Regions from separate parts of the Streptococcus alactolyticus genome, predicted to be linked through region 2. Evidence: predicted binding sites of a transcription regulator. Region 2 holds the regulator's gene; each other region holds the start of a gene.
What was found. The regulator CtsR, encoded in region 2, represses protease genes until heat stress. The targets are predictions, from matches to a motif close to TTGGTCAAAAAAGGTCAAANA.
Positions count from the first base shown of each region.

Region 1: the regulator CtsR is predicted to act here: its motif matches at 2,322-2,342, upstream of ACFORE_RS01660 (ATP-dependent Clp protease proteolytic subunit).
Region 3: the regulator CtsR is predicted to act here: its motif matches at 5,608-5,628, upstream of ACFORE_RS05320 (ATP-dependent Clp protease ATP-binding subunit).

Region 1 is NZ_JBHRZX010000006.1:88,941-96,277, reverse strand. It holds gene ACFORE_RS01675 (ABC transporter substrate-binding protein) at 1-754, opposite strand, end outside; gene ACFORE_RS01670 (DUF2129 domain-containing protein) at 858-1,109, opposite strand; gene ACFORE_RS01665 (YlbF/YmcA family competence regulator) at 1,113-1,541, opposite strand; gene ACFORE_RS01660 (ATP-dependent Clp protease proteolytic subunit) at 1,645-2,235, opposite strand; gene upp (uracil phosphoribosyltransferase) at 2,396-3,025, opposite strand; gene ACFORE_RS01650 (helix-turn-helix domain-containing protein) at 3,134-4,141, opposite strand; gene ACFORE_RS01645 (helix-turn-helix domain-containing protein) at 4,178-5,152, opposite strand; partial or broken gene ACFORE_RS01640 (oxidoreductase) at 5,170-5,922, opposite strand; gene ACFORE_RS01635 (Rossmann-fold NAD(P)-binding domain-containing protein) at 6,119-6,766, opposite strand; gene ACFORE_RS01630 (NAD-dependent succinate-semialdehyde dehydrogenase) at 6,989-7,337, opposite strand, start outside.
Region 2 is NZ_JBHRZX010000012.1:69,524-76,860, reverse strand. It holds gene ACFORE_RS03195 (glycosyltransferase family 39 protein) at 1-615, opposite strand, end outside; gene ACFORE_RS03190 (S66 family peptidase) at 700-1,653, opposite strand; tRNA gene ACFORE_RS03185 (tRNA-Cys) at 1,792-1,862, shown strand; gene ACFORE_RS03180 (ATP-binding cassette domain-containing protein) at 1,921-2,685, shown strand; gene rpsB (30S ribosomal protein S2) at 3,227-3,994, shown strand; gene tsf (translation elongation factor Ts) at 4,101-5,138, shown strand; gene ACFORE_RS03165 (COG2426 family protein) at 5,271-5,735, opposite strand; gene ACFORE_RS03160 (CtsR family transcriptional regulator) at 5,969-6,430, shown strand; partial or broken gene ACFORE_RS03155 (AAA family ATPase) at 6,427-7,337, shown strand, end outside.
Region 3 is NZ_JBHRZX010000020.1:34,046-41,382, forward strand. It holds gene feoB (ferrous iron transport protein B) at 1-1,843, opposite strand, end outside; gene ACFORE_RS05295 (ferrous iron transport protein A) at 1,840-2,313, opposite strand; gene ACFORE_RS05300 (amino acid ABC transporter ATP-binding protein) at 2,508-3,242, opposite strand; gene ACFORE_RS05305 (amino acid ABC transporter permease) at 3,242-3,928, opposite strand; gene ACFORE_RS05310 (DUF1797 family protein) at 4,124-4,354, opposite strand; gene argF (ornithine carbamoyltransferase) at 4,453-5,436, opposite strand; gene ACFORE_RS05320 (ATP-dependent Clp protease ATP-binding subunit) at 5,669-7,337, shown strand, end outside.

The DNA of each region.
Region 1 (7,337 bases), on a different contig from region 2:
CTTGTTTTGTAATGATAGCTGTTTCTGTATAGTATCCTGGCATGACAATCGCATCATAATCCAAATCTTTGAATTTTGTCAAAGCTGATTGGAAATCCTTGTCGCCTGAGGCAAAAGTGGCCACCGTTACGATTTCACCTGGGTAAACTCTTTGAAATTCTTCGGCAATCCCTTTGGCATAGTCACTTGAATTGTCATAATAAAGAACGACTTTTTTAGCATTCAAGTTTTGGTAAGCGTATTGAGCAAGAACCTGACCTTGGAAACTGTCTTGGAAAGTTGTACGGAAAATGTATTTTTTCACGCCATCTTTGTCAATGGTCAAATCATCTTGCGTACCACTAGGCGTCAACAAAGGGACACCCGTTTTTTGAGCATTCAAGCTGGCTGCTGCTACGGCACCTGATGTCGCTGGGCCAATCATCGCATTTACTTGGCTTTGAACCGCTAAGTTTGTAGCAGCTGTTGATGCTTCCGCATTTTCCGATTTATTATCCTTGGTGATGACTTCAATCTTTTTGCCGTCAACCCCGCCAGCCTTATTGATTTGCTCAACTGCTAGGTTAATCCCGTTTTTTTCGGCATTACCGTAGGCCGCAACCGAACCTGTCAATTCCAAATTGACACCGATTTTCAACGTATCGCCAATGGTTGTTCCTGTGGCGTTTGCGGTAACATCTGGCGACTTATTGCAACCAACTAAAACAAGGGCTGCTAAAAAAGGCAACAGAAATGTGGTAACCTTTTTATTCATAGCATCTTTCTCCTTCAATACCTGATAATCCAGATAAAATATACTGAATTATCAGAAAATTTTTTATATTAAATAATTTTTAGTTATCAGAAATTATATTATATCAAAAATTTTCCAGATTGCCTACAAAATTTTGGTTAATATTGTCCAATTGTGACAATGAAACTGATTTCACAAATTTCAAACGGGCAATTTCGTCTGCAATGGCTGGCGCATCGGCCTTATTGACATACAAAATTTGATAGTGCATTTTTCTAGAATGATAGAGGACATCGCCGTATTTTGCCAACTTTCGCGCATCACGATTATAATACAAATAAACGATAATCCCTTGTCGTTCCGTCTTTTCAAACATAGCTTATCCTCCTTTATGATGGCATTGGTGGTGAGATGAGTGGGCGGCTAGGGGCAGTCCCGTATCCACAAAAATAGCAGATGAAATCACTGACGAGATGTCTTGGGTCAATTCTGCTAAAATCTTTTGCACCGCAACTTCACTTTGCCGCAAAGCACTCATTTTCTCATGCATATCAATTGTTCTTTTTGTTTGAACCAATTGACGACGCAAGGTTTTGACTTCAGGGCGAAAAGCTGCATAAGTCTCAACAGCCTCATATTCTTGCCGCAGGGCTTGAAAAACTGCAATGTCTTCTTGCAAAGCCTTATCTGAGAGAAAGACGTGCCGCACCGCAAGGTAATCTTGCACGCTATCTAAGGCTAAAAAGGCTGCAACAACCTCATCAATCGCATCATCAATGGCTAGTAATTGGTCATCAATTGTCAACATAAATCGATTATACCATATTTGTCTGAAAATGTACCCTCACCTTGTTTTCAAAATAGCACAAAAAAAGTCTGCAAGAGCAGACTTTTATGATAAGGCTTATGCCTTAGTTTAATTCGTTGTTGACCATGATTTCATCGATGAAGCCATATTCAAGGGTTTCTTGGGCACTCATCCAGTTATCACGTTCAGCATCAAGGTGAACTTTTTCAAGCGGTTGTCCTGAATTATCCGCCAAAATTTGTTCTAAGTTTTGACGTGTTTTCAAAAGGTGTTCAGCAGCAATAGCCATATCTGTTTGTTGTGTACCGCCACCAGTACCACCCATTGGTTGGTGAATCATGTATTCAGCATTTGGCAACATGAAACGTTTGCCTTTAGCACCTGAAGAGGCGATGATGGTACCCATAGATGCTGCCATACCCATAACGATAGTTTGAACATCTGATTTGATGAAATTCATTGTATCCACAATCGCCAAACCAGCAGATACTGAACCACCAGGAGTATTGACATAGAGGTAAATGTCTTTAGTATTGTCTTGGGCGTCAAGGAATAAGAGTTGAGCAATGATTGAATTTGCCATATTATCTTCAACAGGTCCAGTCAACATGATAATACGGTCTTTCAACAAACGTGAATAAATATCGTATGAACGCTCACCGCGGCTTGTTTGTTCAATTACTACAGGAATCATAAATATTCTCCTTTTTTAAATAGTCAGAGCAAGCTGTTTATCAAGGATTGTGCTGTGCTCGATTGATATGAGTTTATTATAGTCAATTGGTCAACAAAGGTCAAATAAAAACGTCGCTTTTTAAAAACTTTCTAGCCGAAACTAGAAAGTTTTCTGAATATTATTTTGTTCCAAATAAGCGGTCACCAGCATCGCCAAGACCTGGAACGATGTAGCCGTGTTCGTTTAGTTTTTCATCCAAAGCGGCGGTGTAGACATCCACATCTGGATGAGCTTCTTGCAAGGCTTTGACCCCTTCAGGAGCAGATACGAGGCAGACAAACTTAATGTTAGCAGCACCACGTTTTTTCAAGGAATCCACTGCTAAAATGGCTGAACCACCAGTGGCCAACATTGGGTCAACGACGAAAATTTGACGTTGGTCAATATCTTCTGGCAATTTCACCAAGTATTCAACAGGTTGTAAGGTTTCTTCGTCACGATACATACCAATGTGACCAACCTTGGCTGCTGGTACTAGACTAAGAAAACCGTCAACCATCCCAATACCTGCGCGCAAGATTGGAACGATAGCTAATTTTTTACCAGCCAATTGTTTTTGAACTGTCTTTGTAATAGGTGTTTCGATTTCGACTTCTTCTAAAGGAAGGTCACGTGATACCTCATAACCCATTAACATGGCAATTTCATTGACCAATTCACGAAAATCTTTGGTTGACGTTGTTGAGCGACGCAAAATAGACAATTTGTGTTGAATCAATGGATGTGAGATAACTTGAAATTTTCCCATAATTCTACTCCCCTTTTCATTTTTTGGTATAACCCTATCAATTATATCAGAAATACGAAAAATATGCTCATGATTGACTGACAAATGTCATCATTTTTGTGCCTTTGCTCAGCTAATATTTTGTTGATGAGAAAGGTTAGGTTCGGTTAATAATTTGGTTTGGTATTGTTTAAAGGTCATGCCTGTCCAGCGTTTAAAGGCTCTTAGTAAGCTTGAACTTTCAGCATAACCAAGCAAGTATAAGATATCCTCAGTAGATAGACGCAATTGCAGATAGGAGCAGACCATGGCTTTTTGCACTTCTTGCAGTTCTTTATTAAAGCTAGTCCCTTCAGCGACGAGTTTACGTTGTAAGGTTCTTGAGCTAGTGTCTAAACGTTTAGCAAGGGTGTTCAAATCTCCCTTACCGCTAGGAATACTGCGTTTGAGTTCTCGGCGAAGTTTTGCTGTCATGCTATCTTCTGCTACTGGTGAAAAGGTATAGTTTTGGTCAAATAAGGATTCTAAGTAAGACCACATCATGTTGTGAGAAGGAGAGAAATACCTTTCCAAATCGGCTTTAGCCAGCAGCATTTGATTATCTGCACCTATTTGTATCGGACAAGCAAATGTGTCATGTAAGATATCCTCGTAAGGATAAGGAGTAGTGACTGAAATGGGATGAATATCAACGCCCGTTCCAGTCCTCAAAACATCTAATAAAAGCAATTGCTGATTAATAATGAGAAAACGTGGTAGTGGCTTGTCAGGTAGCATATAAGAAAACTGAATAGAAACAGTGTCCCCTAAATCCTCCACATGAACAAGGACAGATCCATTGCTTTTTCGATAGGTTTCAATGCGTTCCAAGGCCTCTAAACCATTACGGCAAGACAAGGCTGAAAAATAGGGAGGAACCAGCATTTTGACGTTAACTAGCTGACTAATCGAATAAATGACCTCATCTGAAATCTCTTCTTCCAATATTTTAACCAATTTCAAGTATTGAGCGGCATCGTATTCGATTTCGTCTTGCCAAAGTTTATTGGGCAGCTCGGCTTTTTCCAAAATATCTCGCATTTGAATATTTATGGAAGACAGGAAACTTTGAAACTGTGGTGTAATGATTAACTTCATCTTTGGCGTGCTTATCCTTTTTAAGAGCGGACGATGCTAATCGTCAGTTGAATTTTTGTATTCGGTGATGGTCATTCCAGTCCATTTTTTGAAGGCGCGTGAGAAAGAAGAAACTTCAGCATAACCAATCAAATACGCGACCTCATCAGTAGTCATTTCTGGTTTTTTCAAGTAACTTAATGCTAATAATTTTTGAACGTTTTGCAATTCTTGGTTGAATTTGGTACCTTCAGCACTCAAGTTGCGTTGTAAGGTGCGGCTGCTAATACCCAAGGCTACTGCGATATCCTCAACTGAGAATTCCCCACTTGGAATAGCTTTGTAGAGCATTTGTTGGACAACACCTGTAAAGCTTTCACCAGAAATAGCTTCGGCTAGGCGTTCTTTCAATTGCGGCTCCAAATAATCCAGCATGATGTTGTTAGCTGTGATAAATGGGCGTTCTAAGTCAGCCTTGTTGAAGATAATTTCATTACCTTCGGTGTATTCCACGTGGCAACCAAATGATTCTAAGGCTTCTTGACCGTATTCGAAAGGAACCCCTATACGAACAGGTTTGATGGCTTCACCTGTTCCTGTCCGAATCATATCCAAAATCAAATGTTGCTCATTTAAGACCGCAAAGCGTGGCAATTCCAAGCCTGTGTAATCGTAACGGTAGCTCACTCGCACCAAATCATCAAAGGTTTCAATATCCACAATGATTGGTCCTGTGATGCGTTTAAATTTTGCAAAATGCTTGATAGCCATCAAGCCGTTTTTTGACGACAAAGCGGCAAAAAACGGTGGCATCATCATTTGGATGTTTTTCAGACGGCTCATTTCTAAAATTTGCTCATCCGTCAAGAGTTCGTCCAAAGCGGTTAATAAATGGAAGTAATCAAGTGTTGATAACGCGAATTCTTCTTTTTGATAATCTTCTTGATAGCGCAGTGACTCAGGTAATTGGTCTAAGTCAACATCAATGCTTTTTAAAAATTGAAAATATTGGCCACTCACACTTAATTTCATAATTTATTTCCCCTTAATTAGCTTGCGTGTTTCATAATATAGTCAAATAGACGAGTTGGTAAGATAGTGTGTAGGAAGACAAGTGGTTTAGCTCCCATACCAATCAAGTAACGTGGGCGAGGACGACGGCTGTTGACCGCTTTTGAAATCGCACGTGAAATGATTTTTGGATCAGACATCATGTTACCTGAATATTGGCTACGCATACCTTTTGCTGCTTTTGTAGCTTGTTCTTCGTAAGCTCAACCTTTTGCAGATGCTTCCAATTTGTCAGCTGCGATGAAGCCCCAATCCGTTTTGATACCACCTGGTTCGATGATTGAAACGTCAATACCAAAGTCAGAGGTTTCCATACGAAGAGCATCAGACAAAGCTTCTACGGCGTATTTTGTTGCATGGTACCAAGCACCAAAGTAAGTTGTCAAACGACCACCCATTGATGAAACGTTGATGATGCGTCCTGATTTTTGTTTACGCATATGTGGCAATACTAGTTGAATCAATTCCGCTAAACTAAATACGTTAACTTCAAATTGAGCGCGTGCTTCTTCCATGCTAACGTCTTCTAGGGCACCGTATGAACCGTAACCAGCGTTGTTAACCAAAACATCGATGCGACCTTCGTTTTTGATGATGGTATCGACTGCTTTTTTGATTGAATCGCCATCTGTCACGTCTAGGTAGATTGGTTTAACACCTTTAGCTTTCAAAGGTTCCATAGCATCCAAACGACGTGCTGCACCGTAAACGATATGACCTTGTCCAGCCAAATCTTATGCTGTTTGATAACCAATACCACTACTTGCTCCTGTTAACAAAATAACCTTTTTCATTTTTTCTTACCTCTATTTCTTCTTTTTCAATTGATGTCTTTATTATAGTCCTTAATTTTGGCTTTTGCCATAACTTATAACGCCATTATTATGACAGTTAATGACAAACGCAATAACATTTTTCGTCATATTTTTAGTGAACGCTGTTCATCATGTCATCATGCAGGTAAACCGTTTGTTTGGTGCGGCGTTCTGCATTTTTCACCATTGCTTGCGCAACGTTTTGTGGGGTGATACCTTTCCAGCCAGACATTGGTCCGACTAGGACAGGTGAGATGACTTGGAAAATCTTAATCCAAATGGCATCGCCAAGTGGCAGGTTCTCGCGGTCAGGGGCGATGAGCATTGACAGATGGTAGAAACGCACATCACCAAGTGACATACTGCGTAGCGAATCTTCTAAGCGCCCTTTAACTTGCAAATATTTGTAATAAGATATTTGGCTATTGGCACCCATAGCAGATACTAAATTAAAGCTTCTGATTTTACCTTGACAAATTTTCGCGAATTGGAAATCATAGCCAAAATCAACTTTTTCAAATAACTTGCGGCCATCTGTTCCAATGGCGAAAAAGACATCTGCGTCTTGTAACACCACATCATCGACAATCGGATGGTTAAAATCAATCAAGATTCTCTTCATCTTGTCGTGGTCTGGTAAACGTCGAATAGACTCACGTCCTAGGACATAAACCTTATCATAGTAAGCACTTTTCAGTGTTTCATTTAAAATATGGCCACCTACTTCACCAGTAGCAACTAAAATAATTGCTGTTGCCATACTCTTTTCCTTTCTTACAAGTACCTGTCAACACATCCTTAAGATGTTGACTCTTAACTTTTGACACTATTATTATACGTCTAAAGTATTGGAAATAAAATGATAAAGGATGCCTTTCATTTGCCATTTTACGACAATCCTTGACAGCTTTCATCAAAATGAACTGCTAAAAAGAAAAAGAGTGTAGCCTCTTAGCCTCTTAAGGAGTCGTCTTATCTATAATTATAAATGGAAAACTTTCATATCAATGCTATTGCTATTGATGTATTTTTGGTTAGTAAATTCACGGATACCGTCAGCACCTAATTCACGGCCGTAACCTGAGTTTTTGATACCACCAAATGGAATAGCTGGTGATGGAAGAGTTGGTTGGTTAACGCTGACTGCACCTGATTCCATTTGTGCAGCAAGGCGGTAAGCACGTTCTGGTGATTCCGTGTAAACTGAGCTACCTAGACCGTATTGTGTACCATTAGCAAGGGCAACCACTTCTTCTTCAGTGTCGAATGAGAAGATCATCAAGACAGGACCAAAGATTTCTTCGTTGAAGATTGGGTTATCTGGAGTCACA
Region 2 (7,337 bases):
GGCAGTCTGCAAACACAGCAGCGGCAAAGCTAAAACGTCCGTGTACATGCTCATAAAAAAGGGCGAAAATAGAAACAGGAAGGTAAAGAAGAAAAAGCAACGATCAGCTATCTTCTGATTGCCATAGCGTTTGGCCGTGGCATAGATAATATAGGCTGAGGCATTCACATAAAGCATGTTTAACCCCATCATGCCCCACAGTCCATTTTCATGAAAAAGATTGAAAAACAGCCGTTCGTACAAGAACAAAAAGAGGTTATTGGGGTTGCGCGTGATGTAGTTCACGGTTAAATCTTCGGCAAGGTAGTGAAAGGCTCCTGTGAAAACCACCGCCGCATCTCTTCGGATGAGTAATCTCGCCGAGAATAGCAGGAGTATTTGAAAAGCAATTGCCACGAGCATAACTGCCCTTTTATGTTGCGTGATGAACTTAAAAAGTGTCGAACCAAATGCTAGAATGGCTTTTCTAAACAGCCAAAAGCTAACTAGAATGATAATCAACCCAAGCGGAGAAGTCCATCCTAAAAATCCTACGGCAACTAAAAAAGCAAATGCAAAAATTCCCCGAATCGCATAACGCACGCTTAGGGAAAAGTATTTGTTGACGGTATCCATTAGTCCTGTTTTCCTCAATATGTAAAAATAGTCAGTATGACCATTATACCACAGCACAAGCCCTTTCAAATGGTGAGAAAAAGCCTATTCCCGAATGGAAATGCTGAAGCTGTCCGTGTCAATGCTAGCTTTTGCTCCAATCGTAATGGTAAAAAGCGGTTGGGTGTGGGCAAAGTCAAGATCATACATGACAGGAATGGTTTTCAAAATCGGGTGTTTGTCCAAGATGTAGATCAAGATATCTTGGGTCATTTGGCATTCTTTAGGAAATCGTCCGATAAGCACGGCTTTGGGCTGAGGGTAAGCCTGCAAAATTGCTGCCAAATTGCGCGTGAATTCGTAATAACCGTCTTCTTCGGATTGTTCCAAAAAAAGGACATAGTCTTCTACCTGTGGGGCATACGGTGTTCCGCGAAGAAGTCCAAAAGTAGATAAATTTCCACCAATAATGGTGCCAGAAGCTTTCCCTGCGTTGTAAATTTTCCATTCTGTTGGCATAAAATGACGTGGTTGTGTTGGGTCATACCAAGGGTCGCTTGACCACTCTTGACTTGGAACAAGGTCGTAAGCTGATTTTGTCGTGGCGTTTAACCAAGCCTTGCTCTGGTAATCTTGACCTTCTTTCATTTTAAAACTAGAATATGACGGTCCCATGTAAGTGAGGTTTCCAGTTTTAGCAAAAATAGCATTCAAAAAGGCTGTCGAATCCGAATAGCCACAGATGATTTTAGGGTGTTTGGCAATTAAGTCGTAGTCAAGATAGGGCAACAGTTCGTTAGAATTAAAACCACCAATCGTAGCCAGAATAGCATCAACAGAGTCATCAGCAAAAGCAGCGTGCAAATCAGCAACACGGCTCTTGATTGAAGAAGAATAGAGCATATCAGACTCTAAGTAATGTTCTGAAAATGACACACGAAATCCTAGATTTTCTAACGTTTCTTTGGCAGAAAGGTTGGCTTCAAATCCACCCAAGCGAGCAATTGAATCTGACGGACTGAGTACGCGAATGTGACTGTTAGGACTTAGTTTTTTCATAAAACGCCTCCAAAGATCTTTAGTATTATAGCATAAATCCCGTATTTTACAAGGAAAATAGAATCGGTAAGATAAGTTCAGAATTTAAGAAATCTACTTGACGCCATTTAGATTTTAAGGTAGAATATTATTTGTTATGGCGGTATAGCCAAGTGGTAAGGCACGGCTCTGCAAAAGCTTGATCGTCGGTTCAAATCCGTCTACCGCCTTTTAAGATACGAAATAAAAAGTCCGATTTTGTCGGGCTTTTTATTTTTTTATACGTAATTGAGTTTATTGCTGTCTGTTCATCGACACAGGAAACATGAAGTCTATTTTGGAGATATTTCTCTTACTCAAAATCCAGTTTTATCCAGAATGAATATTTCGATGATGCCTCAATTGCATGCTCCACTAAAAGGAATATCAATTAAACAATCAGTAACTGCAATCGGTAGAATAAGGGGACTTTCTAATGGAGTACTACAACAGGAAGTTAATGGGATACTCCAAAAATTAGATATAAAAAAGAGGGAAAATAAAACTGGGGAAAAGCTCTCCGGTGGGTTAAAACGACTAACATCGTTTGCGATGGCTGTTATTTCTCCGCCTAAAATTATTTTATTGGATGAACTAACGAATGATGTTGATCCAATAAGAAGGCATAAACTATGGTCATATCTAAAAGAGCTAGCTTCTAAAGGGCATATAGTTGTTATAGTAACGCATAATATCTTAGAAGTTGAAAAGTATGCAGATAAGTACTACTTATTTGAAAATGGAAAAGTTAAAACATATGGAAATGTAAGGGAATTATCGGTTAATTCAAAAAGTATCGTAAGATTTTTAGTTAAATCGAAGCGGACTTTAGAGGATTTTCCATTTGAATATGCGATCAATATAAATGGTGAAGTGGAGTGTCAATTGGATAATCAAAAGGTTTCTAAGCTATTTGAATGGATGGCAGATAGAATTGATAAGAAATTGATTTCGTATTACAGTGTGGCTACTGAAACTTTAAACGATAGTTATGGAGAGTTGGCTGAAAAGTAATCTACAACAATCATGAGTTTAATGACGTGGAGTTATATCAGGAATAAATCGCTAATCATTCTTTGTAGCATTGTTCAAGTCCTAATTTAATGACTCTGACAACACAGTTAATTTTGATGATTGGTTTACTATTTTCCCCATTCTTTTTCCAGCAAGAAGAATTCCGATGATCATTTTGAAGGTATATAGATTTTTGCCATTTGTTCCATCTGGCGATTTAGTTAGGAATAGTGTTTTTGGAGATCAAGTTATTTCAGTTAGTCAGATTATCACGTTAGTTGTGTGGTTAATCATCTGTTTTTTGTTATCGTTAAAGTGTCTGAATAAAACGAATTAGACTAATAATCCCACCCTCTAAATAAACGCTTGGTGATAGGATATTTGACTTGTCAAAAAAGGGTAGATGTGGTAAAATCAGCTTGTTGTATTATGCAACAAATACTCATTCTAGATGTATTGTGACTCTGTTGCTCATCACGAGTGGATTTGCAAGATGAAGTCTAGAAGAGGAAAAAAACATTATAAAAAGGAGAAACTACTCATGGCAGTAATTTCAATGAAACAACTTCTTGAGGCTGGTGTTCACTTCGGTCACCAAACTCGTCGCTGGAACCCTAAGATGGCTAAATACATCTTCACAGAACGTAACGGTATCCACGTTATCGACCTTCAACAAACTGTAAAAATGGCTGACGCTGCTTACGACTTCGTTCGTGACGCTGCTGCAAACGACGCTGTTATCTTGTTTGTTGGTACTAAAAAACAAGCTGCTGATGCTGTTAAAGAAGAAGCAGAACGTGCTGGTCAATACTACATCAACCACCGTTGGTTGGGTGGAACTCTTACAAACTGGGACACTATCCAAAAACGTATCGCTCGTTTGAAAGAAATCAAACGCATGGAAGAAGATGGAACTTTTGAAGTTCTTCCTAAGAAAGAAGTTGCTCTTCTTAACAAACAACGTGCTCGTCTTGAAAAATTCTTGGGTGGTATCGAAGATATGCCTCGTATCCCAGACGTAATGTACGTTGTTGACCCACATAAAGAACAAATCGCTGTTAAAGAAGCTAAAAAACTTGGTATCCCTGTTGTTGCAATGGTTGATACAAACGCTGACCCAGATGATATCGATGTTATCATCCCAGCAAACGATGACGCTATCCGTGCGGTTAAATTGATTACTTCTAAAATGGCAGATGCTATCATCGAAGGACGTCAAGGTGAAGATGCAGATGTTGATTTTGCATCAGAAGCACAAGCTGATTCAATCGAAGAAATCGTTGAAGTTGTAGAAGGAGACAACGACTAATTTTTAAGGCTTTAGATAGGCTTAAATAGGCTTTAAAACGGGGCAGAAAGCAAACCGCTCTGTCTCGTTTTTATTATAAAAACAAACTTCCTGGAGGACTTAAGAAATGGCAATTACTGCAGCTCAAGTAAAAGAATTGCGCGAAAAATCAGGTGCTGGTGTCATGGACGCCAAAAAAGCCCTTGTTGAAACTGATGGTGATATGGAAAAAGCAATTGAATTGCTTCGCGAAAAAGGGATGGCTAAAGCAGCTAAAAAAGCTGACCGCGTTGCTGCTGAAGGCTTGACTGGTATTTATGTTGACGGAAATGTTGCAGCAGTTGTTGAAGTTAACGCTGAAACAGACTTCGTTGCGAAAAACGCTCAATTCGTTGAATTAGTTGAAGCAACAGCTAAAGCTATCGCAGAACAAAAACCTGCTAACAATGAAGAAGCTCTTAAGGTGACTTTACCTTCAGGGGAAACTTTGGAGGCTGCTTATGTTAACGCAACAGCAACTATCGGAGAAAAAATTTCATTCCGTCGTTTTGCTATTGTTGAAAAAACTGATGACCAATACTTTGGTGCTTACCAACACAACGGTGGACGTATCGGTGTTATCACAGTTGTAGAAGGTGGCGATGATGCTCTTGCTAAACAAGTATCAATGCACGTTGCAGCGATGAAACCAACAGTTCTTTCATACGAAGAACTTGATCAAGAATTCATCCACGATGAATTGGCTCAAATGAACCACAAAATCGACCAAGACAACGAATCACGTGCAATGGTTAACAAGCCAGCTCTTCCACACTTGAAATTCGGTTCTAAATCACAATTGACTGATGAGGTAATCGCTCAAGCAGAAGAAGATATCAAAGCAGAACTTAAAGCAGAAGGCAAACCAGAAAAAATCTGGGATAAAATCATTCCAGGTAAAATGGACCGCTTCATGCTTGACAACACTAAAGTTGACCAACAATATACACTTCTTGCACAAGTTTACATCATGGACGACAGCAAAACTGTTGAACAATACCTTGATTCAGTAGGTGCTAAAGTGACAACTTTCGAACGCTTCGAAGTTGGGGAAGGTATCGAAAAATCAGCTAACGACTTCGAATCAGAAGTTGCAGCAACAATGGCAGCCGCTCTTAACAACTAAGAAACGGTGTCTAACTAAAAAGTCTGAGCTAGTAGCTCAGACTTTTTTTATTTGGTAGAAAGTATTTTTCAAATAAGAAGTTAAGACGTTTAAAAGAACTTAGGTTGCCCCTAAGCTCTTTTGATTGATTTTTTAGCTGATTGCCCCTAGACCAAAGACGGTTAGTGTTCCCATGATGATACCTGCGAGGATAACTCCAAGCATAACGGCAATAACACTTTGTTTGAAATTCCAGTCAAGGATTGAGGCTGCTAGAGTCCCTGTCCAAGCTCCTGTACCAGGAATTGGAATACCGACAAATAAAAGTAAAGCGATAAAGACCCCACGGTCGCCAGCAGCTGCTTCTAATTTTTGACCTCCGCTATGACCTTTCTTCAAGCACCATGTAAAGAAACCACCGATAACAGGTTTATCTGCTCCCCATTCAAGCACACGACGGGCAAAGAAAAAAATGATTGGCACAGGTATCATGTTACCAAAGACCCCGATAATAAGTGCTTGCCACATTGGGATACCAGTTGCGATAGCGTAAGGAACGGCACCACGCAATTCGATAAGAGGTACCATAGCAATAAGAAATGTAATGAGATAATTCATTTAGTCACTTATAACCTTTCGTTTGTTTCAGATTTTATTTTATCTTATATTAGAAACAAACACAACTAAAAATGAATAATTATAGCATGAAAATAATAGCCTGGAAAGTTTGCTAAGAGTTTCATGATATTTGGGGGCTTTTCATTTATAAAAGACCATAATTTTGATATAATAATAGTCAATTATAGTCAAAGACAGACCTTTGAGGTCTTTTGCTTGAAAGGAGGAGTCTAGTGGCTAAAAATACATCGGACTGTATTGAAGAATATATAAAGCAGCTATTAGCTCAATCAGGTATTGCTGAAATCAAACGCTCAAACTTGGCTGATACCTTTCAAGTCGTTCCTAGCCAAATTAACTATGTGATTAAGACACGTTTTACCGAAAGTCGTGGCTATACGGTTGAAAGTAAGCGAGGTGGGGGTGGCTATATTCGCATCGCGAGGGTGCGTTTTTCAGACCGTCATCAAATGTTTGGTAATCTGATGGCACATATTGGGGAGCGCATTAGTGAACAGATCTTTACGGACTTGATTCAGCAGCTTTTTGAAGAAAAGATTATCAGCGAGCGTGAAGGGAATTTAATCTTGGCAACGGCTTCAGATGAGGTTCTCGGAGAAAACGCCCCAGAGATTAGAGCGCGGATGTTGCGCCGAATTTTACAAAGATTAGATAGAAAAGGATTTCATTTATGAGTGAGTACTCGTTAAAAATGCAGGAGGTTTTCAATGTCGCGCAGTATCAAGCAGCACGTTTTGAAAGCCCCTATTTAGAGAGTTGGCATGTGCTATTGGCCATGGTAGCTGTACATGATTCAGTAGCAGGTCTTACCTTTGCAGAATACCAAAGTCGTATTCCTTATGAAGAATACGAAGCAGCAGCTGTTTTGGCACTAAATAAGTCACCGTTGGAACGTGTTGAGCAGATGCGTTTTGTGGAACAGTCAAAAGCGCTTAGCGATGTTCTTGACTTTGCACAAGAGATTAGTGTTGTGACGGACGACATTGAAGTTGGGACAGAGCACGTACTTTATGCCATGTTGTTAAACTTGGATTTGTTTGCGACACGTTTATTGGAAGTGGCTGGTTTCAAGCAGAAAGAAGACGGCGATTCGGTTCGTTTGATTGATTTGCGTAAGAGCTTGGCACGTTATGCGGGCTTTACCAAGGAAAATATCAAAGCCATTCATGAGCTTTGTAAACCGAAAAAAGCAAGCATGGGCGGTGCTTTTTCAGACATGATTAAACCGCAATCCACTGCAGGAGAACTGTCTGATTTTACGCGTGATTTGACGGAAATGGCACGTCAAGGAAAGCTTGAGCCCGTTATCGGACGTGACAAAGAAATTTCACGAATGGTGCAAGTGCTTAGCCGTAAAACTAAGAACAATCCTGTCTTGGTGGGAGAAGCTGGTGTTGGTAAGACAGCTTTGGCTTATGGTTTGGCGCAACGCATTATCAATGGAGCGATTCCATATGAATTGCAAGATATGCGTGTCTTGGAATTGGACATGATGAGTGTGGTTGCTGGCACGCGTTTTCGTGGGGATTTTGAAGAGCGCATGAATCAAATCATTTCAGATATTGAAGCAGATGGTCATAT
Region 3 (7,337 bases), on a different contig from region 2:
AGAAAGAATAAGCTGCCAAGCTACTATAATCCAATTGCAAGGCTGTTTCAAGGCCACTAACGTCGCTGCTGTGGTACAAGATACCAAATGTGGCAACCACTGTTTCTTTGGCTGCTAGACCAGTTACAGCTGCCACCGCTGCTTTCCAATTGCCAAAACCAAGTGGTTGGAAAATCCAAGCAAAGAGTTGCCCAAAATGCGCCAAAATAGAAGAATCTGTATCAACGGCATGAAGAGAGAAGTCATAAGAAGACATAAACCAAATAATAACCGTCAAACTGAAAATGACTGTCCCAGCACGTTTTACAAAACTCAAGGCTTTCCCAAAGGCATAGCGAAGAACCGTTCCCATTTTTGGCAAGTGGTAGGCTGGTAATTCCATGATGAAAGGACTCACATAACTGCCAAGCATAGTTGTTTTCTTCAAAGCAATCCCTGATAAAATAATGGTTAGAAAGCCGATGAAATAGGTCGAGGGCGCTACAAATGGATTGTCAGGGAAAAAGACGCCTGAAATCAAGGCAATGATTTCTAGCTTAGCCGAACAAGGCATGAAGGTCGCCGTCATAATGGTAATGCGGCGGTCACGCTCATTTTCAATCGTTCGGCTCGACATGATGGCTGGCACCCCGCATCCCGTCGCAATTAGCATGGGAATAAAGGATTTTCCAGACAAGCCAAAACGCCTAAAAATACGGTCCATGACAAAGGCAATCCGACTCATGTACCCAATATCTTCCAAGACACCAAGGCAGACAAAGAGCACGAAAATTTGCGGCAAAAAGCCAAGAACCGTTCCCACTCCAGCGATGATACCGTCAATAATCAAAGATTTTAACCAATCAGCCACCTGCCAACTTGTCAACAGAGAATCCGCCAAACTTGGAATCCAGTCACCAAACAAGGTGTCATTGACCCAATCTGTCCACATGGTCCCCACCGTCTGAATCGAGAGGAAATAAACCAAAAACATCACCAAAGCAAAGATTGGCAAGGCAAGAATACGGTTCGTCACAATGCGGTCAATACGGTCAGACAGCGTTGTGCTGAAGCTGTTATCGTGGTGCTGAGCCATTTGGGTCACACGTTCGATAAAGGCATAGCGTTCGTTGATGACGATTGATTCCGAATCTTCCGTGAAAATTTCCTCAGTGATTTTGATCACGTCATCGATTTCTTTCTGCTGAAACTCCGATAAAGTCACCTCGGTTTGCACCAAAGCGTCGCGTTCAAAGAGCTTAATGGCAAAAAAACGCATGGCACGTTCTGGGACGCTATTGCCTAAAATATCCACAATCTGTTGAATAGCTGCCTCAAATTTATCGCTGTACACAGGGTATTGCACCGTATCCACAGTTGCTCGAGTGGTGTGTGCTGCCTTTTTCAAAACCTTATCCACACCTTGATTTTTAATAGCGCTGGTCGAAACGACAGGAACACCTAGTTGATAAGACAACTTATCCACACTAATCTCTTTCCCTTGAGCTTTTAGCACGTCGCTCATGTTCAAGGCCAATGTTACAGGGATACCCGTTTCAATCAACTGAGTGGTCAAATAAAGATTGCGTTCAAGATTTGTGGCATCTACCACATTTAAAATGCTGTCAGCACGGTTGCTCAACAAATAATCTCTGGCAACTTTTTCCTCAGGCGTATAAGGCGACATGGAATAAATACCAGGCAAATCTTGAACTTGCCAGTTTTGGTTGAGCCTGGCTGTCCCACTCTTACGCTCAACCGTCACTCCAGGCCAATTTCCCACGCGCTGATTGGTTCCTGTCAAAATGTTAAACAAACTGGTTTTCCCGCTATTGGGATTTCCGATTAAAGCAATTTCTGTCATTTGTCCTCCTCTCCCTCGATTTTCACCACACTAATCATCTGCGCTTCAGACTTGCGCAAGGTCAATTCATACCCACGTAAACGAATTTCAATCGGGTCACCTAGCGGAGCGACTTTACGAAGGTAAACTTTGGTATGACGCGTCAGTCCCATATCCATAAGACGCCGTTTGGTTTCATTTACCGCATAAATGCCTTCGATATAAGCGAATTCGCCAACCTTCAAATTCGACAAAGGCATGACTTCCTTGTCACCTTCTTCGGTAACATCAATGTGTTTTAAAATGGATTGATCAAAGGCCAAACGACTCGATTTTAGCATGACAATAGCACTTGTAGATGTCTTAGACACCAATCGAATGGGACTGCTCACCTTTAACCCCAAGTGCGATAAATGCCGCACACTATCATCTGGTAAATCTATGCTCGCAACGGTGTAGGGAATCCCCACCTTTGCATTTTGCAAAATCATATCTAAAACCTCCCTACCAGGTAAGAAAATCTCCTGTTATAAGGCTTTATTATAGCACAAAAACCGACCCAATTTAGCCGATTTGCCATATTTTCCAGCCTATAACAAAAATGAGAATTATTCTAATTATCACAAAAAAATCATAGAAAGGAACGGCTAAAGGCCAACCCATTTCTATGATTTCAATGCTTTGTTTACAAGACCTTACTTAAAAAGTCTTTTGTTCGTTCTTCTTTGGTGTGTTCAAAGACTTCTTCTGGCGTTCCTTGTTCCACGATAACACCGCCGTCCATGAAAATTACACGGTCAGCCACTTCACGGGCAAAGCCCATTTCGTGTGTCACGATAGCCATTGTCATCCCTGATCTGGCGAGGTTTTGCATAACCCCAAGTACTTCTCCAACCATTTCAGGGTCAAGGGCTGATGTGGGTTCGTCAAACAACAAAACGTCAGGATCCATAGCTAAGCCACGCGCAATCGCGATACGTTGTTGTTGCCCACCTGAAAGGCTATTTGGATAAGCGTCTGCCTTATCACGAAGCCCGACCTTTTCAAGCAATTCATAAGCCTTAGCTTCTGCTTGGGCTTGCGGAATTCCTTTTGTTTTGATAGGCGACAAGGTAATGTTTTCTAAAACCGTCATATTTGGGAAAAGGTTAAATTGTTGGAAAACCATACCCATTTTTTCACGCATTTTAAAAATATCATTTTTCTTGTCTGTAATATCTACCCCTTCAAAGGTAATCACACCCTTAGTTGGTGTTTCCAATAAATTCATGGTACGAAGGAAGGTTGATTTTCCTGAACCTGACGGTCCGATAATAACCACCACTTCTCCCGCGTGAATATCGAGGTCGATTCCTTTTAATACTTCATTTTTTCCGAAATATTTATGAAGTCCTTTGATTGAAATAATTGTTTTTGACATTAGTTACGAGCTCCATTTCCCATACGTTTTTCCAGTTGTTTCAATAAGAAAGACAAGACTGTGGTTACCATCAAGTAGTAAAATGCCGCAAAAAGAAGTGGCGTTACAGGTAGGTAAGTGGCGGTCACGACTGATTGTGCCCCACTCCACAATTCCATAACCCCGATGGTTTGCAAGAGGGAACTGTCTTTGATAATGGTAATAAATTCATTCCCCAAGGCTGGCAAAATGTTTTTCAAAGCCTGTGGTAAAATGACGTAACGCATGGCATTGACGGGACGAATTCCAAGCGAATACGCCGCTTCCAACTGCCCCTTAGGCACTGCCTCAATCCCTGCACGCACAATCTCAGAAATATAAGCACCGCTATTTAAAGAAATGATAATAATACCAGGTAATAGACGTGAAAAATCAAGGTTCAAAACCCCAAATCCAATAATAGGGGCATTGTTAAAATGCATCCAAGCAAATGAAATCATAATCTGAACGACCATGGGTGTCCCACGGAAAACCCAGACATAAAAACTCGTAATCGCGTTTAAAATCTTGCTATTTGTTCGTTTAGCCAGAGCAACTAAAATACCAATAATGGTCCCAAAAAAGACGACGCAAGCCGAAATCATAATGGTCACAAGGACACCATAGTTAAAATAAGACCAATATTCTGGTAAAAATGAAAAGTTCATTTATTTCTCCTATCACTAATAATCAACTAATTATAACATTCTTTGAATAAAAATACAACAACACAAAGACGTGCTTACCTTGCTTTTTTTCAGCAAAAAAGGAGCGTCGTAACAACCCCTTTATGTCAGAGCATCAAAACGAAAAAGGTTGCTTTTTAAAACAACCCCCGTTTGACTTTTTAAATGATCGCTATTTTAGTAAAGAAGATCGTAGATTTCCATTGCGATAAGGTCGATGCTATCAAATGAGTAAAACTCACGCGCTTCAACATCACGCAAAGTGAAAACAGGACCATTTTCAGAGTCATTGCTAAATGACACTTCTGCCACAACGACACCATCACGTTCAAAATTACGTTTTAGATTGCTACTATCAGTTGTCATCAATTCCAAACGGTTGATAATTCTCACCAAATGTGATTCCATGTTTTTTTCTCCTATTTGTTTATTGTCTTTTCTATTTTAACATAATTTTTCCTAAACAAACACTCTTAGGAGGGCATTTTCTTATATTTATGGTTCAATTAAGAAATGACCTTGAGCGATTGGTACATAATTGCCTTGATAGAATGCATACGGTTTTCTGCTTCTTGGAAAATGATCGGGCTAAATTGTTGAAAAACAGCATCTGTGATTTCCAGTTCGGCCAAGCCGTATTTTTGGTAAATCTCCTGACCAATCTCGGTATTAAGGTCATGAAAAGCTGGCAGACAGTGCATGACAATCACATTTGGATTTTCCGTTTTGGCTAACAAGTCCGCGTTAATCTGATAAGGTAGCAACAGGTCAATCCGTTCTTTAAAGTCAACCGCTTCTCCCATAGATACCCAAACATCGGTGTAGAGCATATCCACACCTTTAACAGCATCAAGGTCATCGGTGATCGTGATTGTCGCACCATTATTGTATTGCTGCGCCAAAGCAACAATTTCTGCTTCTGGCTGCAAACTCTCTGGAGCGATGATGGTCACATGAACTCCCAAAATAGCTGAGGTAACCAGCAAGGAATTCGCCATATTATTGCGTCCATCACCGACATAAGCAATGCTTAAACCGTCCAAACTGCCAAAAACTTCCTTTAAAGTCATAAAATCTGCAATCATTTGGGTCGGGTGCCAAGTGTCTGTCAACCCATTCCAAACAGACACGCCCGAATGCTCTGCCAAGGCCTCCACATCTTCTTGCTTAAAACCACGGTATTCAATCCCATCAAACATAGACCCCAGAACTTTTGCCGTATCAATGACGGATTCTTTCTTGCCCAGCTGAATCTCGTCACTACCAAGATAAGTGACATTCATGCCCAAATCTTGCCCTGCCACCGTGAAAGCCGAACGCGTTCTCGTGCTGGCTTTTTCAAAAATCAAGGCAATATTCAATCCCTCTAAATACTTATGCAAAATTCTTTTCTTTTTTAATTCCTTAAAAGCCAAGCCTAAATCAATCAATTCTAAGAGCTCTTCCTTTGTAAAATCAATCTCTTTCACAAATGATTTTTGTTTTGTAATATGTCATCTCCACCCTTTTATTCTGAAATATTATAATTTATTTTAGCATAAATATACCATTTGTCAATATTTTCTGAATAAAAATAAAATATAGCACTCTAATGACAGGAGTGATAATTTTGTAATCTTTTTCCTTGATTTCTAGTCATCACATGCTATAATGGAAATATAAATTTGACTATCTTTGACCTTTGTCGCCATAGTCAGTGATTTCGAAAGGAGGGTATATTATATGCTCTGTCAAAATTGTCATTTAAATGAATCAACCATTCATCTTTATACAAATGTCAACGGTCAGCAAAAGCAGATTGACTTGTGCCAAAACTGCTATCAAATCATGAAAACTGACCCTAACAATACTATTTTAGGAAATCTAGGTGGGGGGCAATCAGCTACGTCAAACAATCAAAACCAAGCATCTGGTACCAATCCATTTGACGATTTTTTTAGCAATCTAGGTAACTTCCAAGCATTTGGAAATCAAAACTTCCAAAATACACCTCCAACTCAGTCAGGAAATGGTGGGCGTAACGGAGGCAACAATAACAACAACTATCGCAACAATGGTGGTGCCCAACAACCAAAAGGCTTACTAGAAGAATTTGGTATCAATATTACTGAAATGGCCCTTCGTGGCGATATTGACCCTGTCATCGGACGTGATTCTGAAATTGTCCGTGTCATCGAAATTCTCAACCGCCGTACCAAAAATAACCCTGTCCTCATCGGAGAACCTGGTGTTGGTAAAACCGCAGTTGTGGAAGGCCTAGCCCAAAAAATCGTTGACGGCAATGTGCCACAAAAATTGCAAAACAAACAAGTCATTCGCTTAGATGTGGTTAGCCTCGTTCAAGGCACTGGCATCCGTGGTCAATTTGAAGAACGCATGCAAAAATTGATGGAAGAAATCCGCAAACGTAAGGACGTTATCCTCTTCATTGATGAAATTCACGAAATTGTTGGTGCAGGTTCAACAGGTGATGGCAGCATGGATGCAGGTAACATTTTGAAACCAGCCTTGGCACGCGGTGAATTGCAACTGGTTGGGGCAACAACCCTCAATGAATATCGCATCATCGAAAAAGATGCTGCTTTAGAACGTCGCATGCAGCCTGTCAAAGTGGATGAACCAAGCGTTGAAGAAACCATTACCATTCTTCGTGGTATTCAAAAGAAATATGAAGATTACCACCATGTCAAATACAGTGATGATGCTATTGAAGCAGCCGCAAATCTATCAAACCGCTATATTCAAGACCGTTTCTTGCCTGACAAGGCCATCGACCTTCTTGATGAAGCTGGTTCTCGCATGAATTTGACGCTTAATTTTATTGATCCAAAAGAAATCGATAAACGTCTAGAGCAAGCTGAAAACTTGAAAACTCAAGCCACTCGTGAAGAAGATTACGAACGCGCTGCTTATTTTCGCGACCAAATCGCTAAATACAAGGAAATGCAGCAACAAACTATCAACGAGGAAGATATTCCAGTCATCACTGAAAAAACCATCGAAGCGATCATTGAAGAAAAGACCAACATTCCTGTTGGCGACTTGAAAGAAAAAGAACAATCTCAATTGATTCATTTAGCCGATGATTTGAAGAAACACGTGATTGGACAAGATGAGGCTGTGGATAAAATTGCCAAAGCCATCCGCCGTAATCGTGTCGGACTTGGTACCCCAAATCGTCCAATTGGTTCTTTCCTTTTTGTCGGGCCAACTGGTGTTGGTAAAACCGAACTTTCAAAGCAATTGGCTATCGAACTCTTTGGTTCAGCTGATAGCATGATTCGTTTTGATATGTCTGAGTACATGGAAAAACACGCTGTCGCTAAACTTGTCGGAGCCCCTCCAGGGTATGTTGGTTACGAAGAAGCTGGACAATTGACTGAAAAAGTAC